3 regions of the Cupriavidus sp. GA3-3 genome follow, and region 2 is predicted to be linked to each of the others. Evidence: predicted binding sites of a transcription regulator. Region 2 holds the regulator's gene; each other region holds the start of a gene.
What was found. The regulator FNR, encoded in region 2, switches genes on or off when oxygen is low (the NO sensors DNR and NnrR bind a similar motif). The targets are predictions, from matches to a motif close to TTGATNNNNATCAA.
Positions count from the first base shown of each region.

Region 1: a site for FNR is predicted at 3,026-3,039, ahead of C265_RS26930 (universal stress protein). Genes of this name have one in related genera too.
Region 3: a site for FNR is predicted at 2,251-2,264, ahead of C265_RS06545 (Kdo hydroxylase family protein). Genes of this name have one in related genera too.

Region 1 is NZ_KB944503.1:35,194-42,609, reverse strand. Features, by position in the region: gene C265_RS31870 (Imm50 family immunity protein) at 420-851, shown strand; gene C265_RS26940 (LysR substrate-binding domain-containing protein) at 911-1,240, shown strand; gene C265_RS26935 (universal stress protein) at 1,260-2,102, opposite strand; gene C265_RS26930 (universal stress protein) at 2,135-2,971, opposite strand; gene C265_RS26925 (universal stress protein) at 3,276-3,731, shown strand; gene C265_RS26920 (zinc-dependent alcohol dehydrogenase family protein) at 3,739-4,752, shown strand; gene C265_RS26915 (phosphoribosyltransferase) at 4,772-6,094, shown strand; gene C265_RS26910 (IclR family transcriptional regulator) at 6,238-7,041, opposite strand; gene C265_RS26905 (MmgE/PrpD family protein) at 7,210-7,416, opposite strand, start outside.
Region 2 is NZ_KB944471.1:212,402-219,817, reverse strand. Features, by position in the region: gene C265_RS11025 (cytochrome oxidase) at 1-109, shown strand, start outside; gene ccoP (cytochrome-c oxidase, cbb3-type subunit III) at 112-1,029, shown strand; gene ccoG (cytochrome c oxidase accessory protein CcoG) at 1,079-2,551, shown strand; gene C265_RS11010 (membrane protein) at 2,581-2,790, shown strand; gene C265_RS11005 (hypothetical protein) at 2,787-3,032, shown strand; gene fnr (fumarate/nitrate reduction transcriptional regulator Fnr) at 3,096-3,821, opposite strand; gene C265_RS10995 (sulfite exporter TauE/SafE family protein) at 3,900-4,658, shown strand; gene scpB (SMC-Scp complex subunit ScpB) at 5,227-6,081, shown strand; gene rluB (23S rRNA pseudouridine(2605) synthase RluB) at 6,087-7,416, shown strand, end outside.
Region 3 is NZ_KB944465.1:56,922-64,337, reverse strand. Features, by position in the region: gene C265_RS06550 (coniferyl aldehyde dehydrogenase) at 1-1,195, shown strand, start outside; gene C265_RS06545 (Kdo hydroxylase family protein) at 1,196-2,137, opposite strand; gene metK (methionine adenosyltransferase) at 2,340-3,503, opposite strand; gene C265_RS06535 (lysophospholipid acyltransferase family protein) at 3,835-4,731, shown strand; gene C265_RS06530 (lipid A biosynthesis lauroyl acyltransferase) at 4,728-5,621, shown strand; gene dapF (diaminopimelate epimerase) at 5,664-6,530, shown strand; gene C265_RS06520 (polyphosphate kinase 2 family protein) at 6,638-7,416, shown strand, end outside.

The DNA of each region.
Region 1 (7,416 bases), on a different contig from region 2:
ACGTGGCATTGAGACCAAATGGGCGAGTTTGTTTCGTTCATATCCAATCTCACGTGGAGCCATCCGACGAAGAGTGGGAGGCCGGAACACGGCTGATGCGAGAGCTACTTGGTGTCGCAAGTGATGGGGCTAACCTCAGTATCGTATTCGAGCTCAGCCGCATGCGACCGAGCGATCGAACTCACGTCGTCGCAATGTCCGACACCTTATTCAAAGTCATTGCAAGTAGTGTGGCACCATGGCGGCTGAGGCACGGTAGATGATATCGACACTCATCTTCGGCATCGCCGGTGGATAGGCGCCCTCTCCAACGCAAGCGCAAGCTGGCCAGCCCTCGTTATGCTTCAATTGCCAAATATATCTGGATAGCCGCCGAGTACGGGAGGGGCGAAGCAATTTCTAGACTTTGGAGGTGAGCGATGGGCGTAGACAGTTCCGGAGGTGAGTCGGGTCAGACGTTGGTACAGAACAGCCAGTTGGTCCTGAATGCGTTTGGCTACTGGCCAGCCTTTCACGATTCTGAGGTTGTCACCTTCTGCATTAGGATTGCTGAAGAAGCAGGCGGGTATGTGGCTGATGCAACTATTGCAGTACGGCATGGCGGCCAGGACAATCCAAAGTGGACGGGCTCAAGGGAAGATCGGATCGTTGAATTCCTATGCCGAGATATAGCCGAGACCGACATCAATCTCAATGAACTGTCTGGCGGTGCATGGCTGGACGAGATCGTTATATCGAGGCAAGACAATGGTCGCTTTAGCTTTGATATGAGGCCCCTCGCCGGCTTTGACGTTCGATTCAATTGTCGATCTGTGGAGATCCTTGGGGTTGGCCCGGTGCCCTCCACTTGATCAGTGCTGGGTGCCATTGAGTTCAGCGACCGGCGGCGGTTGTACGTCGGAAGCGGTCGTTGCGCCGTCTTGCGTCCGAAAGGCGGTTCAGGGTCGGTCAGAGACGGCCACGCTTTGGCGGCGGGCATCCGATCAAGCAGGCGGTGATGGCCGGCATGGGCATCAGCCTGTTGTCGCTGCACACGCTGTCGCTGGAACTGCGCACCGGCGAGATCGCGCTGCTGGACGTGACCGGTACGCCGATCGAGCGCATCTGGCATGTCGCGCATATGTCCAGCAAGCGTTTGTCACCGGCGAGCGAGAGCTGCCGCGCCTATCTGCTGGAGCACACGGCGGAGTTTTTGGGGAAGGAATATGGCGGGCTGATGCCTGGGCGGCGCGTGGCTTGAGGTACCGGGAGGGTTCGCCTCAGTGCGACATGAAGACAGGCAAGCCTGACTGCCGCAGCAGGGCGCGGGTGGTGCCGCCCAGCACCAGCTCCCTCAGCCGGGAGCGGCCATAGCCGCCGGCGACCAGCAGGCCGGCCTGAACCTTGGCCGCAAGCTGTGGCAGAACGTGGTCGGGATCGCCCTCTCCGACCAGCAGACTGGCGCGGATGCCATGGCTGAGCAGCCATGCTGTCAGCCGATCGGCGCTGTCACGATAGGCCTCTTTCTCACCGGCAGCGCTGTACTTGCCAGCGCTGACCACCAGGACGGTAACGGCGCTGGCATGCACAAGCCACGGCAGTGCGTCCGCGACCGCGCGCGCGGCCTCCCGGCCGCCGTTCCATGCGATGGCGACATGGCCGCCAAGTCGCGGGCCGGACGCGCCCGGCACCAGCAGGATGGGCCGGCCTGCATTGAGCATTGCGTACTCCGCGACCCCGGCCAGCAAAGCCGGCACATCGGCCTGCGCCGAGGGCGCTGCGGGCAGGATGAGATCGGCGAAGCGGCCCTCGTCGGCAAGCGCCCAGCCAGACTCGGCTTCGACAACGATGTGCCGGCTGGGAATGGCCGGCGACACTTGCCCGGTCAGCGTTTCGAGTGCGTTCCTGTGAGCCGCAGCCAGCTTGTGCAAATGGTTCGCGGCAAGCACGCCGTATTGCCCGGCTTCTTCGCCCGCCCCGCGAAACGGCTCCAGGTGCGTTCCTGTTGCCGTCAGTCCGACCACGCTGCCGCCGGACTTTTCGGCAAGCCGTGCTGCCGTTTCAATGCGCGCGGACCGTGCAGCATCTTCGCTCAGGTCGACAAGGATGGTTCTGAAGTCCATGAGGTGATTCCACTCTTTGGTTTGACCTTGCATCATCGTGAAAACAGCACCGGTGCCGTCATCGAGTCAAGCAGCGTACGCGTGACACCGCCGAGCACCAGCTCCCGCATGCGACCGTGTCCGTAGGCACCCATCACGATCAGGTCGGCATCGAAATCCGCCGCGCGCGAAAGGATGAGTTCGCCGATGGTCAGGTCAGCCCCACCGGGACCGTGTTCGATTTCCACGGCGACGCCGTGGCGCTCCAGCACGCGTGCGGCGTGGCCGACCGGGGTGGCGTCGGCTCTGGCCTCCTTGGCCGCGGTCTGTGCGCAAAAAATGCGCGCCTGCGCGCCGGCCATCAGCGGCACGGCGTCGTGAAGCGCCCGCGCCGCCTCGCGGCTGCCATTCCACGCCACGATCACGCGCGTACCCAGCGATGGAAACGTGCCCGCGCACGGCACCACGAGCGTCGGTCGGCCGGTCTCCAGCAGCAGCGATTCCAGCAGTTGCCGGGCCACCGGACCTTCCGTATTGCCGGGGTCGTACTGGCCGGCAACGACCAGGCCGGCCTCGCGGGCCTCGCGCAGCACTGATGCCACCGCCCCCTGCTCCGCGGCGCGCCACTCCGCGCGCACCGGCATGGCCTGGGTTGCAGCCAGAAACTGCGCGCGGACGTCTTCCCTGACCTGCTTGCGCCGGGCCAGATCGTCCGCGACATATTGCTGCGCGCCGTCCATGAGGTAGAACCAGGCAGGATCGGGAATGAAACCTGCGTACATGCCGATCAGCCGGCACTGGCTGGCCGCCGCAAGTCGCCCCGCCACTTCGAGCCGCTGCCGTGCCTGCGGACTGCTGTCCAGATGCACGAGGATGCTGTCGTAAGCCATGATCGCCCTCCCCCTCAACTACAGACCAGTCTAGGCAGCAAGGCCGACCGGCGCTTGACCCGGATCAACGGGCCAGCCATGCGGCGACATGGCTCAAGTTCGTCCTGATGTGCGGTGGAGGCTACTGCGAACAAGGTATGTAAAACCGTCAAGCCATGCGGCCATCACTTCTGTCTGCGGTCAGTTTCTCGCGGCGCCTGCCCCTTCGGGTTGACCTATCTCAAGCGCATATCGAGGCCGGCGCCTACGCTGAATGCAGCGAATCGCAACATCGAGCACACCCTTGCCCTTCAGGAGATCCATCATGTACCAGCGCATCCTGCTCGCCGTCGATGGCAGCCGTTCTTCCGACCTGGCACTGAGCCAGGCCATCATCATCGCCAAGGCAACCGGGGCCGAGGTCAAGGCGCTGTTCGTGGTAGACGACAGCGATGTGTTCTTCGAGGCCAGTTACTTCAATCCAAAAGAACTGGTCGACAACATCACCGCGCACGGCCGCAAGGCACTGGATGCCGCCTCAGCCAGGCTCAGCGAAGCAGGCGTGCGCAATTCGGTGAAACTGGATGAAAAGCCGGTGGCGCCGGGCCGGATCTCGTTGACCATTGTCACCGAAGCCGATGCGTGGAATGCCGACCTGATCGTGCTTGGCACCCACGGCCGCCGCGGCGTCCGGCGCCTGCTGATGGGCAGCGTGTCGGAAGGCGTGCTTGCCAAGACCAGCAAGCCCGTGCTCCTGGTCCGCAGCGAAGTCGAAGGTTAGGCGCGCCATGCCCCACCAAACCATGCGTGCAATGGTCTTCGAGGGCGCAGGCCTGCCGCTGCGCCTCCACCACTTGCCGGTTGCCGAACCGGGGCCCGGCGAACTTCGCATTGCCGTGGGAGCTTGCGGGGTGTGCCGGACCGACCTGCATATCGCCGACGGCGACCTGCGCCATCCCAAGCCGGTGCTCATCCCGGGACATGAAATCGTCGGACAGGTGGATTCGTGCGGCGCCGGTGTCACCGTCTTCAAGCCGGGGGACCGCGTCGGTGTGCCCTGGCTCGGACATAGCTGTGGCCATTGTCGCTACTGCCTGCGTCATCACGAGAATCTTTGCGACGCACCGCTGTTCACTGGCTATACCCGCGATGGCGGCTATGCGGAGTACGTTGTTGCCGACAGCGGCTATTGCTTCCGGATTCCGCCCGGCTACGATGACGAACACGCCGCGCCACTACTCTGCGCGGGCCTGATCGGCTACCGGACGCTGCGCATGGCGGGCGCAGCCAGCCATGCGCAGCGCGTCGGCATCTACGGCTTCGGCGCCGCCGCCCACCTGGTGACGCAGATCGCGGTGGCGCAAGGCCGCGAAGTCTACGCCTTCACCCGCACGGGCGACGCAGGCGCCCAGCAACTCGCCTACCAATCCGGTGCGTGCTGGGCCGGCTCGAGCGAGCTCGAGTCGCCCGTGCCGCTGGACGCCGCGCTGATTTTCGCCCCGGTGGGCGCGCTGGTGCCCAAGGCGCTGCGCGCCGTGGACAAGGGTGGCATCGTGGTCTGTGGCGGAATTCATATGAGCGATATCCCAAGCATGCCTTACCAGCTGCTTTGGGAAGAAAGGCGCCTGTGTTCCGTAGCCAACCTCACGCGTGCCGACGGCATCGCGCTGATGGATATCGCCGCCCGGACGCCGCTGCATACGCACACCACCGCGTATCCGCTGGAGCAGGCCAACGAAGCACTGGCCGACCTGCGCGAGGGCCGGCTTACCGGCGCCGCCGTCCTGAAAGTCCGTCAATAGATCCCTGGCAGATAGATCGATGAGCCGTTACCAGACACGTTTTCAGGCGCGTGAGCATGCGGGCTCGGAGCTCGCCTGGGCGTTGCGCGCGTATCGGGGAACCGATGCCCTGGTGCTGGCGATTCCGCGCGGCGGCGTGCCGGTCGGGCGTGTTGTGGCCGACGCACTGGGCGCTGACTTCGACCTGGTGATGGCGCGCAGGATCGTTCCTGGCGTAGCACTGGACGACTCTGGCGCGACATGGTGCACGGACGCAATGGACGCAAATGGCGGCGCCGACAGCCAGCGTGATGCCCAGTTCGACCAGCTTCGCAGGCAGCGCGCCGTGTATACGCCGGTCCGCAAGCTGGCGGATCCGGGCGGTCGCGTGGTGATCGTCGTGGATGACGGCCTGGTGAGCGGCGCAACGATGTATGCGGCCCTCGCCAGCCTGCGCAAGCGGCAACCTGCCCGGCTCATATGCGCACTCCCGATCGCCACCCCAGCCGGGCTGGACCGGGTCCGCGCCCTGGCCGACGAAGTCATCTGCCTGGATACTCCGGACCGCATCGAAAACCTCGCGCACTTCTATCATGAGTTCCAGCTGGTCAGCGACGACCGCGTGCGACAGTTGACAGGGATACCGCCAACGCAGCCCCGGACCCGTGCCCGGCCAGGTGCGGTGGCGGGCGTGCCGTCGTTGAGCAAGGCGATGCTGATTCCGTATCAGACCACTCGGCTGCGGGCCATGCTCGAAACGGCCCCGAACCCGGTCGGCGTCGCGGTGATGGTGTATGCCGGTGGCGCGCAACGCCGTGCAGCCCGCAGCAATTACCTGGCACGCAAGCTGCGCGCGAAAGGATTCGCCACCATGCTCGTAGACCTGCAGCCTGACAGCCGCGTCGACGACGCACCGGAATCGGAGGTCGATGAGCTGGTGGCAAGACTGGACCAGACCTTGAGCTTCCTGCGTACTGGGACCCCTTGCGCAAGCTTGCCTGTGGGCCTGCTAAGTACCGGCACCGCAGCGGCGGCAGCCTTGCGCTCAGCCGCGTGCGGCGCGACGCAACTCAGCGCCGTGGCCTGTGTTGCGGGGCGGCTGGATCTCGCGGGCAGCGCAACCCTGCGGCAGCTTGAAATCCCTGCCTTGCTGATATGTGCCAGCGGCAATCCGAAAGACATCCAGATCAACAATCTTGCATTCGAGCAGATGCATTGTCCGCGGCAACTGAGGCTCATCCCGACCAGCGGCCGCGGATTTGAAGACCGCAGGGCCCTGGAAGACATCGCGGCACTCACGATAGGCTGGTTCGAGCGACACCTTGCGAGCCCATCTTGTCCCCGCCTGGGTTACGGCGGATGACCATGCCTGGCGGCTACGCCGGGCTGCGCCTGATGCGTGAGGCTCAACCCCAAAGACCGGACAACAATCTTGGGACCAATAACGGGGAGCCCGGCCTTTGACATGGGGCGAAAGCCGGCGCGGATCTCGATACCGCAGCGCCCCTACTCCACGCGCGGCATCCGCTCCTGTATCGCCGCTGCAAGTTCCATCAGTGGCTTGGCCAGCGCCGCCTCGACAGCACCGGCATCCTGGTGCGTGGATACGCTGACGTTCAATACATGGACGGCATATTCGTCAAATCGCAATGGTGTTGCCATGGCCACAACCTGAGGCTGCCATGACGCGACGCAGTAGCCTTTCTCATGCACGGAAGACACCGCAGCATCGATTTCGCGTCGCAGCTCCCCCCAGCCGCGGCCGCGGTTCTTGTCGGCCATGGCCCTCATCATCGCGTTGAACGCCTCAGGTGCCAGCGTTGCGAGGTGCGCGCGGCCGAGAGAGGTCAGCGCCATCGGGATGCGCTGCCCGCTCACCACCGTGCGCAGTGACTGGCGCCGGTTGTAGCGGAACGACTCCAGGTAAATCATCTCATCTCCCTCCGCCACCGCCAGTCCGACATTGATCTTGTGCCGCATGGCAACCTCGGCCATCATCGGCGCCGCGACCCTGAGAACCTGCGAGCCGTCGCGCATGGCATGCGCCATGCTGAGGACCGGCACACCCAGCCGGTAGGCCCGGCACTGCGGGACATACTCGAGCATGCCGGTCTCAATCAGCGACTGCGTCAGGCGGCTGACGGTCGAGCGGGACAAGCCGGTGCGCTCGGCAATCTCGCTGTTGCCGAGCATGGACGCGCCGGCGCGGAAGGCGCGCAGTACGGCAATGCCACGTTCGAGCGAGCGGTTGGGCGTCGCCTTGCCTTGGCCTGGTTTGATCCGTTCGATGTTGACGGTGCTGTTTGGCATGACAGGGGATCACTGCGCACCAGTGACCGTTCTGGAAAGCGGCGTCCGGTGCATGCATTTGCTGAGGTTGCACCCGCCGCAGGCAATGCTACTCGATGCCGATCTCCTTGTCCTACACCGCTTGTGTTCGTCATGCCGGTGACCGCGTTGGCGCCGGAGCGCCGCTGCTCAGCCAAACAGGCTGACCACCGGCTCCGTCTCGACGTGCCAGATCTTCTGCGCCAGCCGGCGCGCGCCATCGGCGCCTATCACCGGCGCTGCCAGTTCGATCAGCTTGCCGCCGAGGTCAGCGTCGGACAGCGGGTCCTCCGGATCGCCCTTGCGATTTGGCTGCAAGTAGTCTGCCGTGGCCCCGTCCAGGGTTTCGATCTCAAT
Region 2 (7,416 bases):
CTGCTGGTGGGCCTGGTCCGCCGGCCGGCAGGCCGCTAACCGGGAATCCGCCATGCTGCCGTTCGCGCTGCCTGACGAAACCACGACAACATCGAGCCGGAACACCTAGCCATGAGCGATTTCATTTCCGAATTCTGGAGTTATTACATTGCCGCTATCGCGCTCATCGGCATCGTCTGGTGCGTGTGGCTGCTGTTCTCGCAACGCAAGGTCGCCAAGACCGCCGGCGGCACTGAAGACACCGGCCATGTCTGGGACGGTGACCTGCGCGAGCTGAACAACCCGTTGCCGCGCTGGTGGATGTGGATGTTCCTGCTGGCCTGCATCTTCAGCCTGGCCTACCTGGTGCTGTATCCGGGACTGGGTTCGTATGCCGGCGTGCTGAAGTTCTCCACGCAGGGCGAACTTGCCGCGCACCGCGCGGCGCAGGAGAAAATGCAGAACGAGATCTACTCCAAGTACCTGAAGATGGACGTCAAGCAGGTGGCGGCGGATCCGCAGGCGCGCGAGATCGGCCAGCGCCTGTTCCTGAACTACTGCGCACAATGCCACGGCTCGGACGCGCGCGGCAGCCGCGGCTTTCCGAACCTGACAGACAGCGACTGGCTCTATGGTGGCGAACCCGACATCATCCAGCAGACCATCACCAAGGGCCGCAATGGCGTGATGCCGCCGTTTGCCGCGGCCATCGACGCCAAGCAGGCGGGCGACGTGGCGCAATACGTGCGCTCGCTGTCGGGCCTGTCGTCGGACCCGATCCGTGCGTCGCGTGGCGAGGGCGCCTTCAAGACGACCTGCGTGGCATGCCACGGCGCCGGCGGCAAGGGCAACCAGGCGCTCGGCGCGCCCAACCTGGCGGACAACGTCTGGCTGTATGGCAGCTCGGAAGGCAGTATCGTCGACGCAATCCTGAAGGGCCATAACAACCACATGCCTGCGCATGAGGAGATCCTGACGCCTGAACGCATCCGGATGCTGACGGCCTATGTCTGGGGTCTGTCCAATACTGGGGGCGGAGCCGGGCAATGACCGACGACTCATGTGAGCGGGCGCTGGCAGCTCGCGGGAGAGCATGCCCATGAACGCACCCGGGACCGAAGAAATGGCCCGGGCGGCCGACCTGCAACGGTCGGCCGCTGCGCCGGGCGAGACCTCTGACGAAACGCTCTACGAGGTCCGCCGCAAGATCTACCCGCGCTCGGTGACGGGCGCATTCTCCAGCTGGCGGGTCTGGCTGGTGATCCTGACCCAGCTGATCTACTACGGCACGCCCTGGCTCCAATGGAATGGCCGCCAGGCCGTGCTGTTTGACCTTGGCGAGCGCAAGTTCTACATCTTCGGGCTGGTGCTGTGGCCGCAGGACGTCATCTACCTGGCGGTGCTGCTGGTCATCTCGGCGCTGGCGCTGTTCCTGTTCACGGCGATCGCGGGGCGGCTGTTCTGCGGCTATGCCTGTCCGCAGACGGTCTACACCGAGATCTTCATGTGGATCGAGCGGCGGGTCGAAGGCGACCGCATCGCCCGCATCCGGCTCGATGGCGATCCGTGGAGCCTGCGCAAGTTCCGTCTCAAGGCGACCAAGCACTTCCTGTGGGTGCTGATTGCGCTCTGGACCGGCTTTACCTTCATCGGCTATTTCGCACCGATCCGCGAACTGGGCGGCGAGGTGCTCAGCCTGTCGCTGGGGCCGTGGCAGTCGTTCTGGATGCTGTTCTACGCGTTCGCCACCTGGGGCAATGCGGGCTTCATGCGCGAGCAGGTGTGCAAGTACATGTGCCCGTATGCGCGTTTCCAGAGCGTGATGGTGGATCGCGATACCTATGTCGTGACCTACGACGTCGGCCGCGGCGAGCCGCGCGGAAGCCGGTCGCGCAAGACCGACCACCACAAGGCGGGGCTTGGCGACTGCGTCAACTGCAGCATCTGCGTGCAGGTGTGCCCGACGGGCATCGATATCCGCGACGGCCTGCAGTACGAGTGCATCGGCTGCGGCGCCTGCATCGACGCCTGCGACCAGGTCATGGACAAGATGGAATATCCGCGCGGCCTGATCCGGTACACCTCGGAAAACGCGATGCGCAAGGGCTTGTCCGCGGCGGCATCACGCAAGCGCCTGCTGCGCCCGCGCGTGGTCATTTATTCCGTGATCTGGGTGGCGTTGCTGGCCGGGTTCATGGCTTCGATCGCGCTGCGCACGCCGCTGAAGGTCGACATCATCCGCGACCGTGGTGCGCTCGGCCGTGAAGTGGAAGGCCGCTGGATCGAGAATGTCTATCGCCTGCAGCTGATCAACACCACCGAAGCGCCGATGCAGATCAGCGTGCGCGCCGACAGCGACGAACTGAAGAACCTGACCGTGGAATACGACAAGCAGGCCGAATCGCTGGCGCCGACGTCCAACCGGTTGCTGCCGATCCGGATCCGCGTGCCGATCGAGGCCGCGGCGCAGGGCACGCACAAGATCAACGTGACGGTGACGAGCGAAGGCACGGAGCGGGGGCATGCCGAAATCCGGCAATCCACCAGTTTCATCGTGCCGCGCGATTTGTGAAGCTAGGTCGTCAAGATGAAGGGGGCAAGATGAGTCAGCAAGGCAATCCGTGGTGGAAGGAGCCGTGGCCGTGGCTGTTGATGAGCGGCCCGCTGGTGGCGATGGTGGCGTGTGGCGTGACGATCTGGCTGGCATCCACGCATCCGGACATGCCGGTGCAGGGTGCAACGCGCCATGGCCTGGTGGTCGAGAAGGCCGACGCCGCGCCGCCCAAGGCTGCCGCTGTGAGGCAGCCATGAGGTTGCGCTGGCTGATGTGGGTACTCTGGCCGGCGTTCCTGATGGCCGGGTTCGCGACCGCGACGGTGTTTTCGGTGGTGGATCCCGGTGACCTGAACTTCTTCGGCCAGCCGATCGAAGCGTCCCGCGAATCGGTCTACACCGTTGGTTTCCTGATGGCCTGGGTGTTCTGCGCGTTGTCCAGCGGACTGACGCTCTACACCATGCCGACGCGGCTCAGCGATACCGACGAACTGGAATAAGCGGATCGGTGTGAGGTCTGCGCTGCCATGTCCGCATGCGGTACCTGGCAGCGCCTTGGCCGCTTAGCAGGAGCGGCTGTAGAGCTGCTTGATGCCGTCGATGTCCACGAGCTTGACGTGGCGCTGGCGAATCTGGATCAGGCCGGCTTCGGCAAAGCGGGAGAACAGGCGGCTGACGGTTTCGAGCTTCAGGCCCAGGTAGCTGCCGATCTCTTCGCGGCTCATGCGCATCACGAACTCGGACGCCGAATAGCCGCGTGCCGACAGGCGCTCAGAGAGGTTGATCAGGAAGGCGGCAAGCCGTTCCTCGGCGCGCATCGAGCCCAGCGTGACCAGCATCAGTTGGTCATGCGTGATTTCCTTGCCCATCAGGCGCAGGAACTGCTGCTGCAGCGACGGCAGGTCTGCCGACAGGGACTGCAACTCGCTCATGCGGACCACGCAGACTTCGGTGTCCTCCAGCGCGGCGGCATCGGAGGCATGCTGCATCTCGCCCAGCCCGTCGAGACCGACAATTTCGCCGGGCAGGTGGAAGCCGGTAATCTGCGAGCGGCCGTCTTCAGTGGTGACGTGGGTCTTGAGCGTGCCAAAGCGCACGGCATAGACCGCGGTGAGCGGATCGCCCATGCGATACAGGGTTTCACCCTTGTGCACACGGATGCGTTCCTGAACCAGCGTGTCCATCTTGGCGAGGTCTTGCTGCGACATGCCGACCGGAAGGCACAGCTGCCCCATCGCACAGGTGGAGCAGCGTGGTGACATCTCGGTAATGGGAATGGAGGTGAGCAATTGGAACCTGCTAGAAATGGCAGCGAGGGCGCGATAACGGCATTTTACCGTGCGATGTGATGTGGTAGGGAGTGAGAATTGACACTTGGCGTACTGATCAGCGTTTTTCTGCTGGCTTTGCTGGGCGGGGTCCACTGCGCCGCCATGTGCGGCGGCGTGGCGCTGGCCGTGGAGCAGCGTCACGGCGCGGCGGCGACGATCAGTCTGGTGCCCAGCCGTGCCGCCTGGCTCGGCGAGTTGCTGATAATGCACCTGGGCCGGATCTCGACCTATATGCTGCTTGGGGCCGCGCTAGGCGCGGTCGGTGCTTCGGCGTGGAAACAGGACTATCTGCCGGTGCAGCGCTGGCTGTTCGGCGCGGGCAGCGTCATGCTGCTGGGGTCGGGCTGGCGGTTGCTGCGCGGCAACACGTTTACCGTCGACTGGCTGGAGCGGCTGGCGTCGCGTGCCAGCGCAGCGGTGGCGCGCCGGCTGGGTGGCGTGGCACGCGGCATGCCGTCCTTTGTGCGCGCACGCGGCTGCCTGGCGCGGCGATACGGCGTGGGCCTGGCGTGGGGGCTGGTGCCGTGCGGCATGGTCTATGGGGCGCTCACGCTCGCGCTGCTGGCGGGCAATGCGGCGTCCGGCGCACTCGTGATGGGCGTGTTCGGGCTCGGCACACTGCCTAACCTGCTGGTGCTCTCCGGCCTGTCAGGCTATTTGCGTACGCTGTCGCGACGTCCCGGCGTGCGACTGGGGGCCGGCCTGGCGGTAATGGCGTTCGGCGGCCTTGGCATTGCGCGAGCGGTGCTGTTGCCACATTCGCTGGCCGAGCATGGATTCTGCCTGGTGTTCTGAGGCGCCGGCGCTGCGCCGGCAACGGATGATGGTTGCAGGCGGGGGCGGGAATGCCATACAATCGCCAACATTGCGGTATCGCGCGGTGTCTTGTGAGCCGCGGTAAGCAGCGGGCGAGCAGCGCCAGGCGGCCTTCATACCAGAAGGTGAGTTCAGGGCAGGGGAAGCGGAAGGTTTTCGATGCCCGTCCCGTCCCCACAGTCCATCCGGTTCAAAAGATCTGGTTCAAAAGTCCGGCTGGCACTGCGGTGTTGGCGATGCCGGCCTTGCTCCCGATACCCGTTTTTCTTGCGTCCGAGGCCTTCAGTTCGCTGACAGCGACGTCCGGTATGTGCGGACGCGCTACGCAAGAGGTTCGCTGGCTGGCCCATAACCGCATGCGAACGATCTCCTGCCGGAACGCCCGGCAACTCGATGCAAAGATAGGGAAGTGCACGGCTTGGATGCAGCAGGTATCCGGCTAGCTGCGCAATGAGATGGCGGTGGCTTTCGCACCGCTGTATCCAAAATCTCCGGTGCCCCGGATCCGTCCGGGAGCAGGTGCAAAGACAGGCTGCACACCATCAACATGAATACCCAAGAGGCGAAGATCGTCCTCGAGACGGCGCTGATCTGCGCGCAGGAACCGTTGCGCGTCAATGATCTGCGGCGGCTGTTTGACGACGACGTCGGCGCAGACACCATCCGCGTGCTGCTTGATGAACTGCGCCAGGACTGGCGGCCGCGCGGCGTGGAACTGGTGGCCCTGGCCAGCGGCTGGCGCTTCCAGAGCCGGCCGGAAATGCGTGAATACCTGGATCGGCTGAATCCAGAAAAGCCGCCAAAATATTCGCGCGCGGTGATGGAAACACTGGCGATCATTGCCTACCGGCAGCCGGTGACCCGCGGCGATATCGAGGAAATCCGCGGCGTGACGGTCAGCACGGAAGTCATCAAGAAGCTTGAGGACCGCAGCTGGATCGAGGTGATCGGACACCGCGACGTGCCGGGCAGGCCGGCGCTGTATGCGACCACCAAGGCGTTCCTGGACGATCTTGGCCTGCGTACGCTGGATGAGCTGCCGCCGCTGGAAGATGCCCAGGCGCAGGCGCAGGCAACCCTGCTGGAACAGCAGGCCATCAATTTTGAAGACCTGGCTGCAAACAAGGCGGCCAGCGCCGACGAAGAGGCTTTTGCCAACCCCGCCGCGCACGCGGCGGATGTGGCTGAAGCATCCGTCGCAAACGAAGCCGAGACGACCGGCCCGGTCGACCAGGGCGCCAATGGCTTTGACGCGCAACCGCTGCAAGCTGCAGCCGACGATGCCGCCGAGGCCGCTTCCACCGAACCAGCCGCACCCAATCCGGACGGGGCGCGGGGCGATTTGCCGGACAACGGCACCCCGCCGCACCCGAGCGAGCACGACGAGCGCGTGCCGAACTGAACAACATGCAACATCCGATAGTGAATATCTTGTCTGATTCCGTTGAGCAAGACACCCGCAATGCGGGCGCACCCGCCGACACCGGCGCCGCAGAACCCGGATCGGGCAGCGAAGCCGCGCCCCGCCGCAAGGGGCTGCGCCGCGGGCTGAGGAACCTGGTCGCATCGCGCCGCCAGGCACAGGACCGCGGCGAGGGCGCCGAAGGCGCCGGCGGCCAGGCCGATGCCGGTGAAGCGGGCGCCGCACAGGCGGCGGGCGGTGCGCGCGGTGGCCAGCGTGGCCGCGGCAAGCGCAAGACGGGGCAGGGCGAGGGTGGCCAGGGTAGCCAGGGCGGCCAGGGCACCAGCAAGGCAGAAAAGGTCGACCGTGCGGCCAGGGCCGAAGGCACCGACAAGCCTGAGCAGCCCGGCCGCAAGCGCAAGCCGGTCCAGCGCTCAGGCAAGGCGGCAGCGCCGGGCGAGGCGCAGGGTACCGGTGCGCGGCAGCAGGGCCGCCGCAAGGATGGCGGCAAGCCGCAGGCGCCCCGCAAGGGCCAGGGCGGCGGGGACAAGACCGCGGCGAGCAGCGAAGACCTGTTCCGCTTCGTGATCTCTGAGCAGTACGACAACGAAGACACCGTCATTCCGCGCACCAAGGCCAAGCCGGTGCGCGAGCTGTCGGCCGACGACGACGCGCCCAAGCTGCACAAGGTGCTGGCCGAGGGCGGGCTGGGCTCGCGCCGCGAGATGGAAGAACTGATCCTGCAGGGCCGCGTTTCGGTCAACGGCCTGCCGGCCCATATCGGCCAGCGCATCCTGCCGGCGGACCAGGTCCGCGTGAACGGCAAGCTGATCCACCGCAAGGTGTCGACCAAGCCGCCGCGCGTGCTGCTGTACCACAAGCCCGCCGGCGAGATCGTCAGCCAGTCCGATCCGGAAGGCCGTCCGACTGTGTTCGACAGCCTGCCGCGCATCAAGACCGGCAAATGGGTCGCGGTGGGCCGCCTGGACTTCAATACTGAAGGCCTGCTGATCTTCACCACCTCGGGTGACATTGCCAACCGTTTCATGCATCCGCGCTATGGCGTGGAGCGCGAGTACGCGGTGCGCACGCTGGGCGAGCTGGCCGAGGCCGACCGCCAGCGCCTGCTGCATGGCATCAAGCTCGATGACGGCGAGGCCAACTTCCTGCGCATTGCCGACGGCGGCGGTGAAGGCGTCAACCAGTGGTACCACGTGGCCCTGACCGAAGGCCGCAACCGTGAAGTGCGCCGCATGTTCGAGGCGGTCGGGCTGACCGTGTCGCGCCTGATCCGCACCCGCTACGGCCAGTTCCTGCTGCCGCGTGGCCTCAAGC
Region 3 (7,416 bases), on a different contig from region 2:
GAGCCTCGGCGGCATCGACGACGCGCTGCGCCACGGCAAGCGCTGGATGCGCGTGCGCCGCGCCGCCACCGGCTTCTGGTTCCGCCCGGGCCGCTCGCGGCTGGTGCCGCAGCCGCTGGGAGTGGTGGGCATCGTGGTGCCCTGGAACTATCCGCTGTACCTGACGGTGGGGCCGCTGGCCGGCGCGCTGGCGGCGGGCAACCGCGCCATGGTGAAGCTGTCGGAATACACGCCGCGCTTTGCGGCCTTGTTCGCGCAACTGGTGCCGCAGCACTTTGCGCCGGACGAGATCATGGTGGTCAATGGCGATGCCGAGGTGGCGAGCGCCTTTACCGCGCTGCCCTTCGACCACCTGCTGTTCACCGGCTCGACCGCGGTCGGCCACCATGTGATGCGCGCGGCGGCCGCCAACCTGACCCCGGTGACGCTGGAACTCGGCGGCAAATCGCCGGCGATTATCGGCGCCGGCGCTGACCTGCCGCGTGCGGTGGAACGCATCCTGGTGGGCAAGCTGATGAACGCGGGCCAGACCTGCATCGCGCCAGACTACGTGCTGGTGCCGGAAGACCTGCGCGGGCAGCTGGTGGAGGCGGCACGCCGGTGCGTTGACCGGCTCTATCCGGACCTGGCGCGCAACCGGGACTACACCAGCATCATCAGCCCGCGCCACTTCGCGCGGCTGGCGGCGCTGGTGGATGAAGCCGCGGCGCAAGGCGCGACCGTGGTGCCGCTGTCCGATGCGCAGCCGGACGCGCACGCGCGGCGCCTGCCACCGGTGCTGCTGCTGGATGTGCCCGAAGGCGTCACGGCGATGCGCGAGGAGATCTTCGGGCCGGTACTGCCCGTGGTGACGTACCGCACCCTGGACGAGGCGGTGGACTACATCAATGCGCGCCCGCGGCCGCTGGCGCTATACCTGTTCGAGCGCGACCGCGGCGCCATCGGCCATGTGATGAGGCAGACCGTTGCCGGCGGCGTCACGGTCAACGACACCCTGTTCCATATCGCCCAGGACGGCCTGCCCTTCGGCGGGGTCGGCGCCAGCGGCATGGGCGCCTATCACGGCCAGGCGGGCTTCGACACCTTCTCCAAGGTGAAGCCGGTGTTCCACCAGGCCGGCCTGAACGGCGCAGGACTGCTCAAGCCGCCTTACGGCAAGACCTTCGAAACCATGTTGCGCCTGCTTCTGCGTTGATCAGGACACCAGCATCGGCCGCCCGAGCATGCGCGACAGCACCGCCTCGGGCGAGTGGGTGTGGTCGGAAATCGCCTGCGGCGCCAGGTAGATGGTCTGCTCCATCATCGCCCGTCCGCGCATGGCCGCGTGCAGCAGCTGGTCGCTGAAGACGATCCAGGTGGAACCCGGCGGGAAGTGGAATTCCTGCTGCGGCACCTTGGCCTGGTAATCCAGGTCGGCCTTGGCCAAGTCATGCAGCTGCAGCATGCGGTGGTCATATTCCGAGCGCTTGCGCTTGGTGATATGCAGCAGCTTCATCAGCGCCGCCTGCCCCGGCCACATGCCATGGGTCTTGGGCACGAACTTCTGCGCAAAATCGCCGAACGGCTCGCCCACGCGCCACACGCGCGCCGCGGCCGGGTCGATGTTGTGGAACACGCGCAACAGGCGCTTGCCCAGCATCGGGTTGGACGGGAACGAGTCCACGTGCAGGCGGGTGTCGTCCTTGCGCCAGCTGACCGGGCGCCCGGCGATCTCGCTGGGCCGCAGCGAGGTGCCGGCGCGCGTCATGTGCGGGATGTATTCAGGGAACAGCGTGCGCACCAGCAATTCGCTGTTGTCGGCGTAGCGGCGGATCAGCGTGTACAGGTCCGCCAGGTCCTGCGGACTGCCCTGGGCGCCGCGCACCGCGGTGTCGTCGGCGCGCAGGTTGATGTTCTTGGACTTGCCGTCGGAATAGCGGCTGTCAAGGAAGCGCTCTTCGCCCGACTGGAAGCGGAAATTCAGGTTCGGGAAGTACAGCACGGCGCCCTGCTCCAGCTCGCGGCGCAGCGTGGCGCGTTCTTCGGCCGTGACCTGCGGCGCCCAGTCGGCATATGGCTGCGGGCGGATCAGGTTGAGCTGGCCGGCGGCGGGCGGCTGGGTTGAGGTCGAGGGGGCAAGGACAGGCGCTTCGGACATGGCATCCTCTGGAAACGGTCACCAGTGTTTGGGGTCGGCCGCCGGCGTGGCGGCTGGGGATGGCGGGATTTTACTCCCTGCCGTCAGCCGTGGCGCCGGCGTCACGCGGCGACTGGACCAGGATCAAGCCCGCGTAAAAAAACCCCGCGGGCCCTTGCGGGCCGGCGGGGCTTGCCGTCAGTGCTGCTGGCGCGGGTGGCGCTTACAGGCCGGCCGCGGCGCGCAGGGCAGCCGCCTTGTCGGTGGCTTCCCAAGAGAATTCCGGCTCTTCGCGGCCGAAGTGGCCGTAGGCGGCAGTCTTCTCGTAGATCGGGCGCAGCAGGTCCAGCATCTGCACGATGCCCTTCGGGCGCAGGTCGAAGTGCTCCTGCACCAGCTCGGCGATCTTGGCGTCGGGGATCTTGCCGGTGCCTTCGGTGTAGACCGTCACGTTGATCGGGCGGGCCACGCCGATGGCGTAGCTGACCTGCACCTGGCACTGGCGCGCCAGGCCCGAAGCCACCACGTTCTTGGCAACGTAGCGCGCGGCGTAGGCGGCCGAGCGGTCGACCTTGGACGGGTCCTTGCCCGAGAACGCGCCGCCACCGTGCGGCGAGGCGCCGCCGTAGGTATCGACGATGATCTTGCGCCCGGTCAGGCCGCAGTCGCCCTGCGGGCCGCCGATGACGAAGCGCCCGGTCGGGTTCACCAGGTACTTGGTTTCCTTCAGCATCTCGGCCGGCAGCACCGGCTTGATGATTTCCTCGATCACGGCTTCGCGGATCTGGGCCTGGGTGATGTCCGGCGAATGCTGGGTCGACAGCACCACGGTATCCACGCTGTGCGGCTTGCCGTCGACATAACGCACCGTCACCTGCGACTTGGCGTCCGGGCGCAGCCAGGGCAGGCGGCCGTCGCGGCGCAGCAGCGACTGGCGCTCGACCAGGCGGTGGGCATAGTAGATCGGGAACGGCATCAGTTCCGGGGTCTCGTCGCAGGCGTAGCCGAACATCAGGCCCTGGTCGCCGGCACCCTGGTTCAGGTAGTCGTCGGAGGCGCGGTCCACGCCCTGGGCGATGTCGGGCGATTGCTTGTCATAGGCGACCAGCACCGCGCAGCCCTTGTAGTCGATGCCGTAATCGGTGTTGTCGTAGCCGATGCGCTTGATCGTGTCGCGCGCGATCTGGATATAGTCGACGTTGGCGGTCGTGGTGATTTCCCCAGCCAGCACCACCAGACCGGTGTTGCAAAGCGTCTCGGCCGCCACACGCGCGTACTTGTCCTGGGCCAGGATGGCGTCGAGGACGGCGTCGGAAATCTGGTCGGCGACCTTATCGGGATGGCCTTCGGAGACGGATTCCGAAGTAAAAAGGAAGTCGTTTGCCACGAACTTATTCTCCAGGTTGGCTATTGCGTGCCAGCCCGATCAGTTCATGGCGGCGACGCTTTAGCGGTATTTCAAGCAGCCCGGTTAGAGCCGCATCGCCCCGCAAGTTGTCAGTTAACTCGGCGATACACGCTATTATACGCGCCTGCCGGGCTCGTTGCAGCGCGCCAACGGTACGGTACGGCACCCTGCCAACCAGCCGGGGGCACCGTGCCCAGATGAATCCGATGACGGCACGCTGCGCGCGGAACTGAATACCGCCATAGAAAAAACGCTGCCTGCCCGTCTGTTCCCCGGCACAGACCCGTAGCAGACCCGCTTTTCGCGCCTGATGACCTTTTTATTCTGGCTGATCTCCCGTTTTCCCCTGCGGCTGCTGCAAGCCGCGGGCGGCGCGCTCGGACTGCTGAGCGCGCGCCTGCCCGGCCGCTACGGCCAGCGCCTGCGGGAGAACTTCCGCCAGGCGTTTCCCGACGCCACCGATGCGATGATCGACGAAGCGGCCCGTTCGGCCGGACGCATGATCGTCGAGATGCCCTACTTCTGGAGCCGCAGCAAGATCGGTGCGAAGCTGCATGGCTTTGACGACTACCTGTGGCCCGAGCTGGGCAAGCTGCAGGCGCGCGGCAAGGGCATCATCATCCTGACCCCGCACCTGGGCTGCTTTGAAGTGCTGCCGCAGTCCCACGCGCTGCAGCGCCCGGTCACCGCCCTGTTCAAGCCGCCGCACCAGCCCTGGCTGCGCGACTGGATCGAAAAAATGCGCACCCGGCCCGGCATGCACATGGCGCCGGCCACGCCGCGCGGTGTGCGCATGCTGGTGAAGGCACTCAAGCGCGGCCAGGCGGTGGGCATCCTGCCCGACCAGGTGCCCAGCGGCGGCGAGGGCAACTGGGCGCCGTTCTTCGGCAAGCCGGCCTATACCATGGCACTGGTGCACCGGCTGCAGCAGCTGACCGGCGCGCCGGTGGTGGCGGTCTTTGCCGAGCGCCTGCCGCGCGGCGCCGGCTATCGCGGTCACCTGCGCGTGATCAACGACGGCGGCATGCTGCCGGACGATCCTGCCGCCGCTGCCGCGGTCATCAACCGGACTATCGAGGAACTGGTGGGCCTGTGCCCCACGCAGTACCTGTGGGCTTACAACCGCTACAAGCAACCCGCCGGAGCGGGTACCCCGGACGCGCCGGGCAATGATACCGAGCCGGCCACTGATCGATCGATTTCATGAGCCGTGTGTTCACGTGGCTTGGCATCGGCTTGCTGACGGTGCTGGGCAAGCTGCCATATCCGTTCGTCGCGCGCTTCGGCGAGGCGCTGGGAAGCCTGCTCTACCTGGTGCCGAGCGAGCGGCGCCGCGTGGTGCAGGCCAACCTGCGCCTGTGTTTCCCGGACCGGACCGAGGCCGAAATCGATGAACTGTCGCGGCAGAGCTTCCGCATCCTGTTCCGCAGCTTTGCCGAACGCGGCATCTTCTGGACCGGCAGTGAGGCGCAGATGCGCCGCTGGGTGCAGATCGACGACCAGGCCGGCCTGGTGGCCCTGGATGGCACCCCGCATATCCTGGTGACGCTGCACCTGTCGGGCGTGGAAGCCGGTGCGATCCGACTCACCATCGACCTGCGCGAGCATCTCGGCCGCTCCGGCGCATCGCTCTATACCAGGCAGAAGAACGACCTGTTCGACCACTTCCTGAAGCACGCGCGCGGGCGCTTCGGCGCCAACATGATCTCGCGCAACGACAGCGCGCGCGACATCCTGCGCTGCCTGAAGAAGGGCGAGGCGCTGCAGCTGATCGCCGACATGGATTTCGGCGAGCGCGACTCGGAGTTCGTGCCGTTCTTCGGCGTGCAGGCGCTGACACTGACCTCGGTGTCGCGGCTGGCGCGCCTGACCGGGGCCAAGGTCGTGCCGATCTACACCGAGATGCTGCCCGACTACCAGGGCTATGTGCTGCGCATCCTGCCGCCCTGGGAAGACTACCCCGGCGCAAGCGTCACCGACGACACGCGCCGCATGAATGCCTTCTTCGAGGACTGCATCCGCCCGCGCGTACCCGAGTACTACTGGGTGCACAAGCGCTTCAAGCACCGCCTGCCGGGCGAGCCCGAGATCTACTGAGCGCGCCGGCACGTCCGGCGCCGCGCAGCTACAATCCCCACCATGAAACTCCAGTTCACCAAGATGCACGGCGCGGGCAACGACTTTGTCGTGCTCGACGGCATCCACCAGCAGATCGACCTGACCCCGGCGCAATGGCGTGCGCTGGCCAGCCGGCATTTCGGCGTTGGCGCTGACCAGATCCTGATCGTTGAAAAGCCGTCCCGCCCCGATGTCGACTTCCGCTACCGGATCGTCAATGCCGATGGCAGCGAGGTGGAGCACTGCGGCAACGGCGCGCGCTGCTTTGTGCGTTTTGTCACCGACAAGGGCATGACCGACAAGCGCTCGGTGCGCGTCGAAGTGATGAACGGCGTCATTACCCTGACGCTGCAGGACGACGGCCAGGTCACGGTGGACATGGGTGCGCCCGAACTGGAACCGGCGCGCGTGCCGTTCCGTGCGGAAGGCCTGCCCACCCGCGCGGAAGGCGCGGACACGCTGTACGGCCTGGAGGTCAACGGCCGCACCGAATGGATCTCGGCGGTATCGATGGGCAATCCGCACGCGGTGCAGGTGGTGGACGACGTGGAGAACTTCCCGGTGCTGCAGGACGGCCCGGTGGTGGAGCACCATGCCGCCTTCCCCAACCGCGTCAATGCCGGCTTCATGCAGGTGCAGGACCGCCATGCCATCCGGCTGCGCGTCTACGAACGCGGTGCCGGCGAAACCCTGGCCTGCGGCACCGGCGCCTGCGCGGCCGTGGTGGCCGGCATCCGGCGCGGCCTGCTGGACTCGCCGGTGCGGGTGCATACCCACGGCGGCGATCTGACCATTGCCTGGGACGGCGGCGCGGAACCGGTGCGCATGACCGGCCCGGCCACCACCGTGTTTGAAGGCAGCATTGACCTGGCAGCCCTGCCGGCCTGACCATAGGGGCTGTGCGCCCCTGTCCACACGCCCCGCATTCCTTGCCGCGGAGCCCCAGCCGGGGCGCTCATTCCCTTGATCTTGCTGGTCAGACCGATGGAGCGCCCATGCCGCTGGACGATTTCCGCATTACCTCGGGCAAGCGTTTTCGCCTTGCCGACTTCGACCCGGGCAGCAAGCCGCTGTCGTGCGGCAAGAAAGAAGAAGACCTGGCCCGCATCATCGAGCTGAGCAACGCCCTCGACGCGCAGCAGGATATCTTTTACGCCGAGCACCGGCGCAGGCTGCTGGTGGTGCTGCAGGGCATGGATACCAGCGGCAAGGACGGCACCGTGCGCGGCGTGTTCCGCAGCTTCGATCCGCTGGGCATCCGCGTGGTGGGCTTCAAGTCCCCGTCGCCGGAGGAACTGGCGCGCGACTTTCTATGGCGCATCCACCTGCAGGTTCCGAAGACGGGCGAGATCGTGGTCTTCAACCGCAGCCACTATGAAGACGTACTGATCACGCGCGTGCACAACTGGATCGACGCCGCCGAGTGCGAGCGGCGCTTCCGCCAGATCCGGGACTTCGAGTCGATGCTGACCGAGACCGGCACCACCATCGTCAAGTGCTTCCTGCACATATCACGCGACGAGCAGAAGGCACGGCTCGAAGCGCGCCTGGCGGATCCGGAGAAACACTGGAAGTTCGACACCAACGACCTCGCCGAGCGCAAGCACTGGAAGGCCTACATGGACGCCTACGAGGCTGCCATCATGGCGACCAGCACGCCCGAATGCCCGTGGTACGTGGTGCCGGCCGACTCCAAGACACACCGCAACCTGATGGTGGCGGAGATCCTGACCAGGGTCTTCGAGGACCTGAAGCCGGCCTACCCGCCCGCCCG